DNA from 2 places in the Streptomyces sp. NPDC056296 genome. Region 2 is predicted to be linked to the other one. Evidence: riboswitches for the same ligand, from Rfam matches in the RefSeq annotation. Region 2 holds a riboswitch; the other holds the start of a gene.
The links. A riboswitch is a leader RNA that binds a small molecule or an ion and turns the genes downstream of it on or off. The one in region 2 is predicted to bind S-adenosylmethionine.
Positions count from the first base shown of each region.

Region 1 (7,436 bases), on a different contig from region 2:
CCAGTCCCTCGCCATCGACGAGGGCAAGAAGCTCTACGCCGTCGGCTGTGCCAGCTGCCACGGCACCGGGGGTCAGGGCACCACCGACGGTCCGAGCCTGGTCGGCGTGGGCGCCGCGGCCGTCGACTTCCAGGTGGGCACCGGCCGTATGCCGGCCCAGCAGCCGGGCGCGCAGGTCCCGGAAAAGCCGGTCGTCTACTCGCAGGCCGAGATCGACCAGCTGGCCGCCTACATCGCCTCGCTGGGTGCCGGTCCGGCCATCCCGTCGGAGGAGAAGTACGGCCCCCAGGGCGCGGACATCGCCAAGGGCGGTGAGCTGTTCCGCAACAACTGCGCGCAGTGCCACAACTTCACCGGCAAGGGCGGCGCCCTGACGCACGGCAAGTACGCGCCGAGCCTCGAGGACGTCGATCCCAAGCACATCTACGAGGCCATGCTGACCGGCCCGCAGAACATGCCCTCCTTCCCCGACAGCACGATGTCCGAGCAGAACAAGAAGGACATCATCGCCTACCTGGACGCGGTCAACAGCGACGACACCGTGGAGCCCGGTGGCCTCAACCTCGGCGGACTGGGTCCGGTGAGTGAAGGTCTGTTCGCTTGGGTGTTCGGACTGGGCGCCCTGATCGCCGTCGCCGTCTGGGTCGCCGCTCGGACCGCAAAGGCCAAGAAGTCATGAGTAGCCAAGACATTCCAGAAGAGAACCTGCCCGCTGCGCAGGACGCCCCGCACGGGCACGGCTCGCTGCGCCCCGCGGACGAGCAGAACCCGTTCGCCGACCCGGGACTGCCGCCCCACGAGCACCGGATCCAGGACACCGACGAGCGGGCCGCCAAGCGGTCCGAGCGCACGGTCGCCCTGCTGTTCACGCTGTCGATGCTGGCCACCGTCGGCTTCATCGCCTCGTTCGTGACGATCCCGGTCGACAAGTCGGTCTACATCTTCCCGCTCGGTCACATCAGTGCGCTGAACTTCGCGCTCGGCATGACGCTCGGCGTCGCGCTGTTCGCGATCGGCGCCGGCGCGGTCCACTGGGCCCGCACGCTGATGTCCGACGAGGAGGTCGCCGACGAGCGTCACCCGATCGAGGCCGACCCGGAGACCCGTGCCAAGGTCCACGCGGACTTCAAGCAGGGTGCCAAGGAGTCCGTGATCGGGCGCCGCAAGCTGATCCGCAACACGATGCTGGGCGCGCTCACGCTGGTGCCGCTCTCCGGTGTCGTCCTGCTGCGCGACCTCGGCCCGCTGCCCGGCACCAAGCTCCGCCACACCCTGTGGTCCAAGGGCAAGCTGCTCGTCAACCAGAACACCCACGAGCCGCTGCGCCCCTCCGACGTCGCCGTGGGCTCGCTCACCTTCGCCATGCCCGAGGGCCTGGAGGAGCACGACGAGGAGTTCATGACCGAGATCGCCAAGGCGGCCCTGATGATCATCCGGCTGGAGCCGGAGGCCATCAAGGACAAGCGCGAGCTCGAGTGGTCGCACGAGGGCATCGTGGCGTACTCGAAGATCTGCACCCACGTCGGTTGCCCGATCTCCCTGTACGAGCAGCAGACGCACCACGCGCTCTGCCCCTGCCACCAGTCCACCTTCGACCTTGCCGACGGTGCCCGGGTGATCTTCGGTCCCGCCGGTCACGCCCTGCCGCAGCTGCGCATCGGCGTGAACGACGAGGGTTACCTCGAAGCGCTCGGCGACTTCGAAGAGCCCGTCGGTCCTGCCTTCTGGGAGCGCGGATGAGCACTACAGCGAACGAAGCCCCCCGCTCTCGCGGGAAGGCACCGGCCGGCGAGCGCGTCGCCGACTGGGCCGACGGCCGGCTGGGGATCTACTCCCTGGCCAAGGCCAACATGCGCAAGATCTTCCCCGACCACTGGTCGTTCATGCTGGGTGAGATCTGCCTCTACAGCTTCATCATCATCATCCTCACGGGTGTGTACCTGACGCTGTTCTTCCACCCCTCGATGAACGAGGTCGCGTACCACGGCTCGTACGTGCCGCTGCAGGGCCAGCTGATGAGTGAGGCGTACGCCTCCACGCTGGAGATCAGCTTCGACGTCCGCGGTGGTCTGCTCATCCGGCAGATCCACCACTGGGCGGCGCTGATCTTCCTCGCCGGCATGTTCGTGCACATGATGCGCGTCTTCTTCACCGGCGCGTTCCGCAAGCCGCGTGAGGTCAACTGGCTGTTCGGTTTCCTGCTGTTCGTCCTCGGCATGTTCACCGGCTTCACCGGTTACTCGCTCCCGGACGACCTGCTCTCGGGCACCGGTATCCGCTTCATGGAGGGCGCGATCCTGTCCGTGCCGATCGTCGGCACGTACATCTCGTTCTTCCTCTTCGGCGGGGAGTTCCCCGGCCACGACTTCGTGGCCCGGTTCTACTCGATCCACATCCTGCTGCTGCCGGGCATCATGCTCGGCCTGGTGGTCGCCCACCTGATCCTGGTCTTCTACCACAAGCACACGCAGTTCGCGGGTCCCGGCAAGACCAACAAGAACGTCGTCGGCATGCCGCTGCTGCCGGTGTACATGGCCAAGGCCGGAGGCTTCTTCTTCCTGGTCTTCGGTGTGATCGCCGCCGTCTCGGCCATCGCCACGATCAACCCGATCTGGGCCATCGGCCCCTATCGGCCGGACATGGTGGGCACGGGCGCCCAGCCCGACTGGTACATGGGCTTCTCCGAGGGCCTGATCCGTGTGATGCCCGGCTGGGAGATCAACTTCTGGGGCCACACGCTCGTCCTGGGCGTGTTCGTTCCGCTGGTCATCTTCCCGCTGGTCCTGGCGGCGATCGCGGTGTACCCGTTCATCGAGTCCTGGGTCACCGGCGACAAGCGCGAGCACCACATCCTGGACCGCCCGCGCAACGCCCCGACCCGTACGGCCTTCGGTGTCGCCTGGATCACCTGGTACATGGTGCTGCTGGTCGGTGGCGGCAACGACATCTGGGCCACGCACTTCCATCTGTCGATCAACGCGATCACCTGGTTCGTCCGCATCGCGTTCTTCGTCGGCCCGGTCGTCGCGTTCATCGTCACCAAGCGGATCTGCCTCGGCCTCCAGCGCCGGGACAAGGACAAGGTGCTGCACGGCCGCGAGTCGGGCATCATCAAGCGCCTGCCGCACGGTGAGTTCATCGAGGTGCACGAGCCGCTCAGCCAGGAGCAGCTGCACACGCTCACGGCGCACGAGCAGTACAAGCCGGCCGAGATCGGCCCGGAGGTCGACGAGAACGGCGTCCGGCGCAAGGTGAAGCGCACGGAGAAGCTCCGCGCCAAGCTCAGCAAGGGGTACTACGGCGAGGAAGCGCAGATTCCGAAGCCGACCGTCGAGGAGTACAAGGAGATCACGAGCGGCCACGGCCACCACTGACCCTCCAGCGTCGCCACACCACGGTCGAAGGGCCCCGTCCGTTCCGCGGACGGGGCCCTTCGCCGTGCCCGGGGCTGGATAGGGTGGGAGCACACCTTCTTTCCGCCATACACACGATTCAGGAGCGGCTCATGAGCGCTTTGACCCCCGCTGGAGGCGACACCGCGGCGGGCCGCTCCTGGCCCGCCCTGCTGAACGGACTGGCGGACGGCCGGGACCTGACCGCCGACGAGACCGCCTGGGCGCTGGACGTGATCATGCGCGGCGAGGCGACCGACGCGCAGATCGCCGGCTTCGCGGTGGGCCTCAGGTTCAAGGGGGAGACGGTCGAGGAGATCTCCGGTCTCGTCCGCACCATGTACGCCCACGCCAACGTGATCGAGGTGCCGGGGGAGACGGTCGACATCGTCGGTACCGGCGGCGACGGCGCCAAGACGGTCAACATCTCCACCATGTCGGCGATCGTCGTGGCCGGCACGGGCGCGAAGGTCGTCAAGCACGGCAACCGGGCCGCCTCCTCGGCGTCCGGGGCCTCCGACGTCCTGGAGAAGCTCGGGGTCAATCTGGAGCTGACGCCGAAGCGGGTGGCGGAGGTCGCCGAGGAGGCCGGCATCACCTTCTGCTTCGCCGTGAAGTTCCACCCGTCGCTGCGCCATGTGGCGGCGGCGCGCGGTCAGCTGGGTATCCGCACGGTGTTCAACTTCCTGGGCCCGCTGACCAACCCCGCCAAGGTGAAGTCCCAGGCGATCGGGGTCGCCCACGCCCGGATGGCGCCGATCATCGCCGGAGTCTTCGCCGAGCGCGGCCACTCGTCCCTGGTCTTCCGGGGCGACGACGGCCTCGACGAGCTGACCACGACGGCCACCTCCCGGGTGTGGGTCGTGCGGGACGGCCGGGTGACCGAGGAGACCTTCGACCCGCGGGACGTCGGCCTCGAACTCGTGCCGGTCGAGGCGCTGCGCGGCGCCGACGCCTCCTACAACGCCGACGTCGCCCGCCGCCTGCTGGCCGGCGAGACGGGCCCCGTGCGGGACGCGGTGCTGCTGAACTCGGCGGCGGCGCTGGTCGCCCTGGAGCCCGGCGACGGGCCGTTGACCGAGCAGATCCGGGCCGGGATGGACCGGGCGGCCGAGGCGATCGACTCGGGCGCCGCCAAGCGCGTCCTGGAGCGCTGGGTGGCCGCGAGCCACGCGTAGCGCTCCGGTCCCGTGGTGTGACGTGCGTCCCGCGATCCGGACTCGGGTTGCGGGACGCCGATCACTTCCCATAAGTTTTTCAGCAGGTCATGAGTGACAGTCATGAGGCCCCGGCCGACTGTCCGGCAACCCTCCGTCCGTGGCGGGGTGCCCCGGGTGAAGACCAGGTCGTGGACAGCAAGGTTCACGGCAAGCGCGGACCCCTCGCGGAACCAGGGGTCCTGGGTCGTCCGAGGGAGTCTCCTGTGAACCAGCGAATGCGATAGGGCCGCAGAGCCCCGCCTCCGCACACCTCTTTTCTTCTCTTTAACAGCGCGTTTCCTCGCGCTGGTCCTCACGGGAGTCCGCCATGTCCGTACCCACCGCTGTCGCCATCCCGCTGCCCGTTCTCGGCCGGGACGTCACCGTCCCGCTCGTCACCGGCGGAGAGGTCACCTACGCCGCGCTCGACTACGCCGCCAGCGCGCCCGCGCTCCAGCGGGTCTGGGACGACGTGGCGGCCTACGCCCCGTACTACGGCAGCGTGCACCGCGGGGCCGGGTACCTGTCGCAGCTGTCGACCGACCTGTTCGAGAACGCCCGGGAGACCGTCGCCGGGTTCCTCGGATGCCGGGAAGGGGACCAGGTGGTCTTCACCCGGTCCACCACCGACTCCCTCAACCTGCTCGCCGCCGCGCTGCCCGCCGGCTGTCGGGTCTTCGTCTTCGAGACCGAGCACCACGCCTCGCTGCTGCCCTGGCGCGACGCGGACGTGACCTACCTCGACGCCCCGCGCACCCCCGCACAGGCCGTCGAGACCCTGGAGCGCGCCCTCGCCGCCCGCGAGCCGTACGGGCCCGCCCTGGTCTGCGTCACCGGCGCCTCCAACGTCACCGGCGAGCTGTGGCCGGTGCGGGAACTGGCCGCCGCCGCGCACGCCCACGGCGCCCGGATCGTGCTCGACGCCGCCCAGCTCGCCCCGCACCACCCCGTCTCCGTGGCCGACCTGGACGTCGACTGGGTCGCCTTCTCCGGGCACAAGCTGTACGCCCCCTTCGGCGCCGGCGTGCTGGCCGGCCGGGCCGACTGGCTGCGCGAGGCCGAGCCGTACCTCGCGGGCGGCGGCGCCAGCCGCAGGGTCACCCGGCGCGCCGACGGCGGCGTGGACGTGGAGTGGCACGACAGCGCCGCGCGGCACGAGGCCGGGTCGCCCAACGTCATCGGCGCCTACTCGATCGCCTCCGCCTGCAAGGCCCTCACCGAGGCCGGGTTCGACACGCTGGTCGCGCGCGAGGAGCACCTGATCGGCAAGGTGCGGGACGGGCTCGCCGAGGTGCCCCAGGTGCGGATCCTCTCCCTCTTCGGCGACGACGCCCCGCGCGTCGGCGTGCTCTCCTTCGTCGTCGAGGGCTGGAACAGCTCCCACTTCGCCGCCGCCCTCTCCGCCGAGTACGGCATCGGGGTGCGCGACGGCCTGTTCTGCGCCCACCCGCTGGTGCGCACCCTGCTCGGCAGCGACCCGCAGGCGCAGGGCGAGTGCGGCGCCCCCGAGGCGGCGCCCGGCGAGAAGTCCCTCAACGCCATCCGCGTGAGCTTCGGCGCGGGCACCCCGGAGGAGCACGTCGAGCGGTTCGTGAACGCCGTCAAGGAGCTGGTGAACGACGGCGCGCGGTGGAACTACCGGACCGAGGACGGGCGTTGCGTCCCCGACACGTCCGCCGCCGACACCGCCGCCGGCACTGCCCCCGCCGACACCGCCGCCTGACCCGGCAGCCGCGACCCCAGCAGGATCATCCGCAGCGCCCGCTCCGTGGCGTCCGTGAGGAGTTCGGCGGCGCGCAGCAGCGCGTCCGCCAGGGCCATCGGCGCCGGCATGATGCCGTGGAAGGCGTCCACCCCCGGCACCTCGTGCGCGCCCTCGCCGAGCGTGCCGGCCAGGGCGAGGACGGGACGGCCGTAGAGCTTGGCGCGGCGGGCCACTTCGGCCGGGACCTTGCCGCGCGGCGTCTGGTGGTCCAGGGCGCCCTCGGCGGTGAGCACCAGGTCGGCGCGGGCGAGACGGGCGTCCAGGTCGAGGTGGTCGAGCAGCACGTCGAAGCGGGGGAGCAGCCGTCCGCCGACCGCGGCCAGCCCGGCGCCCAGCCCGCCGGAGGCGCCGGTGCCGGGGCCGCCCCGCAGGTCCGTGCCGATGACACCGAGGTCCCGGGTGAGGACGCGTGCCCAGTTCTCCAGGCCGGCCGACAACTCCTCGACCTGCGCGGGCGTCGCCCCCTTCTGCGGGCCGAACACCCGGGCCACGCCTCGCTCGCCGCACAGCACGTTGAACGGGTTGCAGGCGACGAGCAGCTCGGTGTCCTTCAACCGGGCGTCCAGACCGGACGGGTCGATGCGGGCGAGGCGGCTCAGCTCCCGTCCACCGTGCGGGAGTTCGAAGCCGTCCGCGTCCAGCAGCCGGGCCCCGAGCGCCTGGAGCGCGCCCGCGCCCCCGTCCGACGTGCCCGAGTCGCCGCAGCCGACCAGGACGCGCCGCACCCCGGTGTCCAGCGCGGCGCGGATCAGCTCGCCGACGCCGTACGTCGTCGTGGCGCCCGGGTCGCGCAGAGCGCGGGGGACAAGGGAGAGGCCCGCTACGGCCGCCATCTCCACCACCGCCGTGTCCCGGGCGCCGAGCAGCGCGAAGTGGGTGCCGACGGGTTCGCCGACCGGGCCGGTGGCGGCCAGCGCGACCAGCCGCCCGCCGGTCGCGGCGGCCAGCGCGACGGCCGTGCCCTCGCCGCCGTCCACCAGCGGGATGCGGTCGATCTCGGCGTCCGGCAGGACCCGGCGGACACCCTCCGCGATGGCGTCGGCGGCGGCCTGCGCGGACAGGGACTCCTTGAAGCCGCTG
Region 1 covers NZ_JBHJRX010000041.1:58,697-66,132, reverse strand. The annotation lists gene ACFCZF_RS27535 (c-type cytochrome) at 1-679, shown strand, start outside; gene ACFCZF_RS27530 (Rieske 2Fe-2S domain-containing protein) at 676-1,740, shown strand; gene ACFCZF_RS27525 (cytochrome bc complex cytochrome b subunit) at 1,737-3,374, shown strand; gene trpD (anthranilate phosphoribosyltransferase) at 3,506-4,570, shown strand; SAM riboswitch class IV at 4,656-4,772, shown strand; gene ACFCZF_RS27515 (aminotransferase class V-fold PLP-dependent enzyme) at 4,920-6,314, shown strand; gene ACFCZF_RS27510 (glycerate kinase) at 6,227-7,436, opposite strand, start outside.
Region 1: another riboswitch for S-adenosylmethionine. It lies ahead of ACFCZF_RS27515 (aminotransferase class V-fold PLP-dependent enzyme); the one in region 2 lies ahead of thrC (threonine synthase).

Region 2 (7,436 bases):
CCGCGTCCCAGGTCATGAGCACGGCCGCGGAGGACAAGAACCTCAAGCCCTTCCTGGACGAACTGCTGCTCTCCGAGCTCTACCCGGTCGGCAAGACCTCCTGGGCCTCGGTCAGCGCGGACGTCAAGAAGCACATCGGCCAGGCGGTGGCCTCCGGCGGCAGCCCCGAAGAGGTACTCGGCCAGATCCAGGCGACGGCGATGCGGGCGGGCAGCGCGGAGTAGCGGCCCGCTGTCGGTGGCGGGCGTTACGGTGCCGTCCATGGACCTGGGACAGAGGGAGCGCGACATCCTCGCGCTGGAACGCCGCGGCTTCCCCGGCCCCGGCGCGAAGGAGCGCGCGATCCGCGAGGAGCTGGGCCTGGCCCCCGTCCGCTACTACCAACTCCTCAACGCCCTCCTGGACGACCCCCGCGCCCTGGCGGCCGACCCGGTGACGGTCAACCGCCTGCGCCGCGTACGGGAGTCGCGCCGCTCGGAGCGGTGACGCCGCCGGCGGGGACGGGTGAAGAACCCCGGGGCGGCTCTCGGCGGCCCCGGACGGTCATGGGCCGCGGCGGTCGCGGGCCGTCGGCGTCCCGCGAAGTCGGTCGGCGTCCGCCGGGCGGGTCGGCGTCCGCCGGGCGGGTCGGCGTCTGCCGGGCGGGTCGGCGTCCGCCGGGCGGGTCGGCGCGTCCGCCGGGCCGGCCGGTGTCCGTCGCGAGGCGCCCGAGCGATGCGTGTCCCCCGCGCCGGCGGGATAGGTTCGCGGTATGGGCAGCCACCAGGACTCCACCCGTGACGACTCCCCGGGCCACCTGCCGACCCCCGCGACGGCGGCCGGACGCGAAGGGCTCGACGCCCTCCTCGCCGATCCCGGCCGCGCGGTGATCGCCCTCGACTTCGACGGCACGCTCGCCCCGATCGTCGCCGACCCCGATCAGGCCCGCGCCCACCCGGACGCCGTACCGGCGCTCGCGGCCCTCGCCCCGAAGGTCGCCTCCGTCGCGGTGATCACCGGCCGCCCGGCCGAGGTCGCGGTCCGCCACGGCGGCTTCGCCGACGTCCCCGGCCTGGACCACCTCGTCGTCCTCGGCCACTACGGCGCCGAGCGCTGGGACGCCGCCACCGGCACCCTCACCACCCCCGAACCGCACCCCGGCGTCGCCGCCGTCCGCGCCGAGCTGCCAGGACTGCTGGAGCGCTCCGGGGCGGGGCAGGGCACGTGGATCGAGGAGAAGGGCCACGCGGTCGCCGTCCACACCCGCCGCGCCCCCGACCCCCAGGCCGCCTTCGACGTCCTGCGCGCCCCCCTCACCGACCTCGCCGCCCGCCACGGCCTGATCGTCGAACCGGGCCGCATGGTCCTGGAACTGCGCCCACCCGGCATGGACAAGGGCGCCGCCCTGCGGGAGTACGTCCGCGAGCTGGACGCGAGGGCCGTCCTCTACGCCGGCGACGACCTCGGCGACCTCCCCGCCTTCACGGCCGTCGACACCCTCCGCACGGAGGCCACCCCCGGCCTCCTGGTCTGCAGCGGCAGCGACGAGGTCCCGGACCTGAGAAAACGAGCGGACGTGGTGGTCGACGGCCCGCAGGGCGTGGTGCACCTCCTGCGAGCCTTGGCAACGCGCCTCACATAGCCGCCCACGCCCCCGCAGCCTGCGAGCAGCCGCCCGCCCCCCGCCGCAGCCTGCGGGCATTCGTGCCGCCTAGGGCGGCACGGGTGGGCGCAGGCGGCACCCGGCCACGCCGGGCAGCGCAACGCCCCCTCGGCCCCGCAACGCCCCCTTCAGCCCCGCAACGCCCTCAACTGCTCAAGAAACCACCGCGCCGGAGGCAACGCCGTCCCCGCCGCCGCCAACCTCTTCGCCCGCTCCGCCCGCTCCCCGGCACCGACCGACAACGCCTCGTGCAACGCCTCCGCCGTCCCCGACACGTCGTACGGATTCACCACCACCGCGTCCTCGCCCAGCTCCTCGTACGCCCCAGCCTCCCGGGACAGCACCAGCACGCACCCCTCGTCGGAGACGACCGGCACCTCCTTGGCGACGAGGTTCATCCCGTCCCGGACGGGGTTGACCAGCGCCACGTCCGCCAGCCGGTACGCCGCCAGCGACCGCGCGAAGTCGTCCTTCACATGCAGCACGACCGGCGTCCACCCGGCCGTCCCGAACTCGTCGTTGATCGACTCGGCCACCCGCCGCACCTCGGCCGTGTAGTCCCGGTACACGGCGAGGTCCTGCCGCGAGGGGTAGGCGAAGGCGACGTGCACGACCCGCTCGCGCCACTCGGGCCGCCCGGCCAGCAACTCCCGGTACGCCAGCAGCCCCCGCACGATGTTCTTCGACAGCTCGGTCCGGTCCACCCGCACGATCGTCCGGCGCGCGCTCCCGTCAGGGGCCGCCCCGATCTCGGCCCGCAGCGCCGCCATCCGCTCGTCCACGTCGGCCTCGTGCGACCGCTGCCGCAGGAACTCCGCGTCCGCCCCGAGCCCGTGCACGCCGATCTCGGTGCCAGCGACACCGCCCACCACGGCGTCGCAGCACGCGGTGAACGCGTCGGCCCACCGGCGGGTGAGGAACCCGAGCCGGTCGGCGCCCAGCATCCCCCGCAGCACCTGCTCCGCGATGTCGTCCGGCAGCAGCCTGAAGTAGTCGACCGGCGCCCACGGCGTGTGCGAGAAGTGCCCGATCCTGAGGTCCGGCCGCAGCTCCCGCAGCATCCCCGGCACCAGCGTCAGGTGGTAGTCCTGCACGATCGCGACCGCGCCCTCGGCCGCCTCCTCGGCCAGCGCCTCGGCGAAGGCCCGGTTGTACGCCTCGTAGGAGGCCCACTGCCGCCGGAACTCCGCGTCGAAGACCGGCTCCAGCGGCGTCTGGTAGAGCATGTGGTGCACGAACCAGAGCACGGAGTTGGCGATGCCGTTGTACGCGTCCGCGTGCACGTCGGCCGGTACGTCCAGCATCCGTACGCCGTCCTCGCCGGCCCCGCGCCGTACCGCCTCGCGGTCGCCGTCGCCGAGCGCGGAGCACACCCACAGCGCCCCCGCGTCCGGCCCGATGGCCGACAGTCCGGAGACCAGTCCGCCACCGCCGCGTTTGGCGTGCAGCGAACCGTCCTCCCGCACCTCGTACGAGACGGGCCCCCGGTTGGAGGCGACCAGTACCTGAGCAGCACCGAAGCTTGAAGCCATACGCCTCAACCTAGCCCGGCCGCGAAACGCTCAAACGTACGTTTCCGGTGTTCACGCCACCTTCCGGGCCGCGTACTCCGCGATCTCCGTCATGGGGGGCCGTTCCTCGGTGTCCACGGAGTACGTGCGTGGCTCGAAGCCGTCGGTGCCCCGCTCGAACTGGGTGAGGGACGGCCGGACCAGGTGGCCGCGGGCCAGCCGGAGCTGGGCGGTGCGGTAGATCGCGGCGGACATCCGGCCCAGTGCCTGGCCGTCCTGGTGCCGGTGCCTGCGGACGCCGACGTCGACCTGTGCGAGGGCGTCCAGGCCCACCAGGTGCAGGGCGTCGACCAGCATGCCCAGTTCGACTCCGTAGCCGACGGGGAAAGGGAGCTGTTCGAGGAGGGAGCGGCGGGCCGCGTACTCGCCGCCGAGCGGCTGGACGAAGCCGGCCAGCCGCGGCCAGTGCATGTTGAGCAGCGGACGGGCCATGAGTTCCGTGACCCGGCCGCCCTGGCCGGGAGCGGCGCCGAGGGGCCGGTCGTACATGGCCTTCACGAGGTGCACGTCCGGCTCGGTGAGCAGCGGGCCGACGATCCCGGAGACGAAGTCGGCCGAGAACTCGCGCAGGTCCGCGTCGACGAAGCAGACGATGTCGCCGCCGGTCACCAGCAGCGAGCGCCACAGCACCTCGCCCTTGCCCGGCACGGCCGGGACGCGGGGGAGGATCGCGTCGCGGTGCACGACCCGGGCGCCCGCCGCCGCGGCCACCGCCGACGTACCGTCCCTGGACCCGGAGTCCACGACCACCAGCTCGTCCACGAGCGGCACCCGCTCCATCAGCTCCCGCCGGATCACCGAGACGATGCCGCCGACGGTCGCCTCCTCGTCGAGGGCGGGGAGCACCACGCTGACCGACTGCCCGGTGGCGTGCTTGGCGGCCATGAGCTGCTGGATCGGCCGGTCCGCCACGGACCAGGAGCGTGCGCTCAGCCAGCGCTCGACTTCTTCCAGCACGGTCTCCGGCTCCTTCTGTGATCCATCTCGCGGTTCGGACGACTATCTCGACAGCCATGGCCGTCGGTTACAGTCTTGAACAACGCGGGTGACCATCGCATGCCGGGGTCGCCGCGCGAACAACAACTGAAGACCGCTCATCCAGAGGGGCAGAGGGATACGGCCCGTTGAAGCCCCGGCAACCCTCCAGTCGGTTCTTGTCACGCGGACGTGGCGAGGCTCCCGGCTAGGGAAGGTGCCAAATCCGTCTCACGGCGAGATGCGTCGTGAGGAAGATGAGGAGAAAGGGCCTCGCCTCACATGGCTGTGAAGACTGTCGAAAGCACCACCGACACCACCGCTTCCACCCCCTCCGCCGCCTCCCCGGTCGACCTGGGTCCCGCCGCGGCGCTCACCTGCCGCGAGTGCGGTCACCGCGTGCCCCTCGGCCCGGTCTTCGCCTGCGAGGAGTGTTTCGGCCCGCTGGAGATCGCCTACGACTTCTCGGCGTACGACACCGAGGAACTCCGCAAGCGGATCGAAGCGGGCCCCGCGAACATCTGGCGTTACGCCCCGCTGCTGCCCGTCCCCGCCGACGTGGCCGACAAGCCGAACATCAACCCGGGCTGGACCAAGCTGGTCAAGGCCGACAACCTGGCCCGCGAGCTGGGCATCACCGGCGGTCTGTACGTCAAGGACGACTCCGGCAACCCGACGCACTCCTTCAAGGACCGCGTCGTCGCACAGGCCATCGAGGCCGCCCGCGCCTTCGGCTTCACCACCCTCTCCTGCTCCTCCACCGGCAACCTCGCGGGCGCCGTCGGCGCCGCCGCCGCCCGCGCCGGCTTCCGCTCCTGCGTGTTCATCCCGCACGACCTGGAGCAGGGCAAGGTCGTCATGGCCGCCGTGTACGGCGGTGAGCTGGTCGGTATCCAGGGCAACTACGACGACGTGAACCGCTTCTGCTCCGAGCTGATCGGCGACCCGGCCGGCGAGGGCTGGGGCTTCGTCAACGTCAACCTGCGGCCGTACTACGCGGAGGGCTCCAAGACCCTCGCGTACGAGATCTGCGAGCAGCTCGGCTGGCGGCTGCCCGACCAGCTCGTCGTGCCGATCGCCTCCGGCTCCCAGCTCACGAAGATCGACAAGGGTCTGCAGGAGCTGATCAAGCTCGGTCTGGTCGAGGACAAGCCGTACAAGATCTTCGGCGCCCAGGCCGAGGGCTGCTCGCCGGTGTCCACCGCGTACAAGGCCGGCCAGGACGTCGTACGCCCCCAGAAGCCGGACACCATCGCCAAGTCCCTGGCGATCGGCAACCCGGCCGACGGCCCCTACGTCCTCGACATCGCGCGCCGCACCGGTGGCGCCGTGGAGGACGTGAACGACGAGCAGGTCGTGGACGCGATCAAGCTGCTGGCCCGCACGGAGGGCATCTTCGCGGAGACGGCGGGCGGCGTGACGGTCGGCGTCACGAAGAAGCTGATCGAGGACGGCGTCCTGGACCCGTCTCTCACCACCGTCGTCCTCAACACCGGCGACGGTCTGAAGACCCTCGACGCGGTGGCCGGCACCGGCCTCACCGCCACCATCCGCCCGAACCTGGACTCCTTCCGAGAGGCTGGCCTCGCATGAGCGTGACCGTTCGCATCCCGACCATCCTGCGCACCTACACCGGCGGCAAGGCCGAGGTCGCCGCCGACGGCGCGAACCTCGGTGAGGTCATCGCCGACCTGGAGAAGAACCACACCGGTATCGCCGCCCGTGTCCTGGACGACCAGGGCAAGCTGCGTCGCTTCGTCAACGTCTACGTCAACGACGACGACGTCCGCTTCGAGCAGGGCCTTCAGACCGCGACCCCGGACGGCGTCGGCGTCTCCATCATCCCGGCGGTCGCCGGCGGCTGATACGCGTCGTAGTACGAATTGCCCTCTCCGTAAGAGAAACGGAGGGGGCAATTCCATGTGATTGAGCGCGGTAGAGTTGGGGAACGCGCTCCCGATCGAGAGATCGGGAACTTCGACTTCCTGCCGCCCGCCCGACAAGAAATAGCCAAAATGTGGGCGTATTTCGCGGCTTTTGTTCCCTTTGTGGAACCCAACTTGACCCGAATTCAGGCGAATTCTCGCCACATTCCGGACCGAGCGCGTCCAGATTTCTCGTCCGACTGACCTGTTGCAGAGGGCAGTTGGACAAGTACATTCAGCCGCGGTCGACGCGTTCCGGCGCACGCCCCCAGTCGTGGGGGGTGAGGTCTGACCCGGGTCCGCGAAGTGCGGATCTGTGCAAGGGCCAGTAATAGGGGAGTTAGGCATGGCTCAGGGCACCGTCAAGTGGTTCAACGCGGAGAAGGGGTACGGCTTCATCGCGGTCGACGGTGGTGCGGATGTTTTCGTCCACTACAGCGCGATTCAGATGGACGGCTACCGCACCCTCGAAGAAGGCCAGCGGGTCGAGTTCGAGATCTCGCAGGGTCAGAAGGGCCCGCAGGCCGACATGGTTCGCCTCAGCGCCTGAGACGCGCGACCACGGCAAGTCAGCGGTCTTCTCCGAAGGGCCCGCACCCCATGGGGTGCGGGCCCTTCGGTCTGCCCGGAACCCGCACCGATCCCCGAGAGGCGCTTGCACTCGGCAGGGGCGAGTGCTAATCATTGCGTTAGCACTCTGAAGGTGAGAGTGACAACGAAGGACCGAGTCGGTGAGGTCCGCGGGCCGGGTGGGGAAGGAACCGCCAGGCCGGCGAGCCGTCCGTCGCGGGCGCGGGCGCGGTCCGAAGGAATCACCCCCAGTCCTGGAGGGACCACTTCACATGGCCAAGATCATCGCGTTCGACGAGGAGGCACGGCGCGGCCTCGAGCGCGGCATGAACCAGCTCGCGGACGCCGTCAAGGTGACGCTCGGCCCCAAGGGCCGCAACGTCGTCCTCGAGAAGAAGTGGGGCGCCCCCACGATCACCAACGATGGTGTCTCCATCGCCAAGGAGATCGAGCTCGAGGACCCGTACGAGAAGATCGGCGCCGAGCTGGTCAAGGAAGTCGCCAAGAAGACGGACGACGTCGCCGGTGACGGTACGACCACCGCGACCGTTCTCGCCCAGGCCCTGGTCAAGGAAGGCCTGCGCAACGTCGCCGCCGGTGCCAACCCGATGGCCCTGAAGCGCGGTATCGAGAAGGCCGTCGAGGCCGTCTCCGCCGCCCTCCTCGAGCAGGCGAAGGACGTCGAGACCAAGGAGCAGATCGCCTCCACGGCCTCCATCTCCGCCGCCGACACCCAGATCGGCGAGCTCATCG
Region 2 covers NZ_JBHJRX010000018.1:67,573-75,008, reverse strand. The annotation lists gene ACFCZF_RS15770 (extracellular solute-binding protein) at 1-224, shown strand, start outside; gene ACFCZF_RS15765 (DUF3263 domain-containing protein) at 262-486, shown strand; gene otsB (trehalose-phosphatase) at 752-1,621, shown strand; gene ACFCZF_RS15755 (trehalose-6-phosphate synthase) at 1,771-3,174, opposite strand; gene ACFCZF_RS15750 (glucosyl-3-phosphoglycerate synthase) at 3,226-4,170, opposite strand; SAM riboswitch class I at 4,305-4,452, shown strand; gene thrC (threonine synthase) at 4,471-5,781, shown strand; gene ACFCZF_RS15740 (MoaD/ThiS family protein) at 5,778-6,053, shown strand; gene ACFCZF_RS15735 (cold-shock protein) at 6,460-6,663, shown strand; gene groL (chaperonin GroEL) at 6,956-7,436, shown strand, end outside.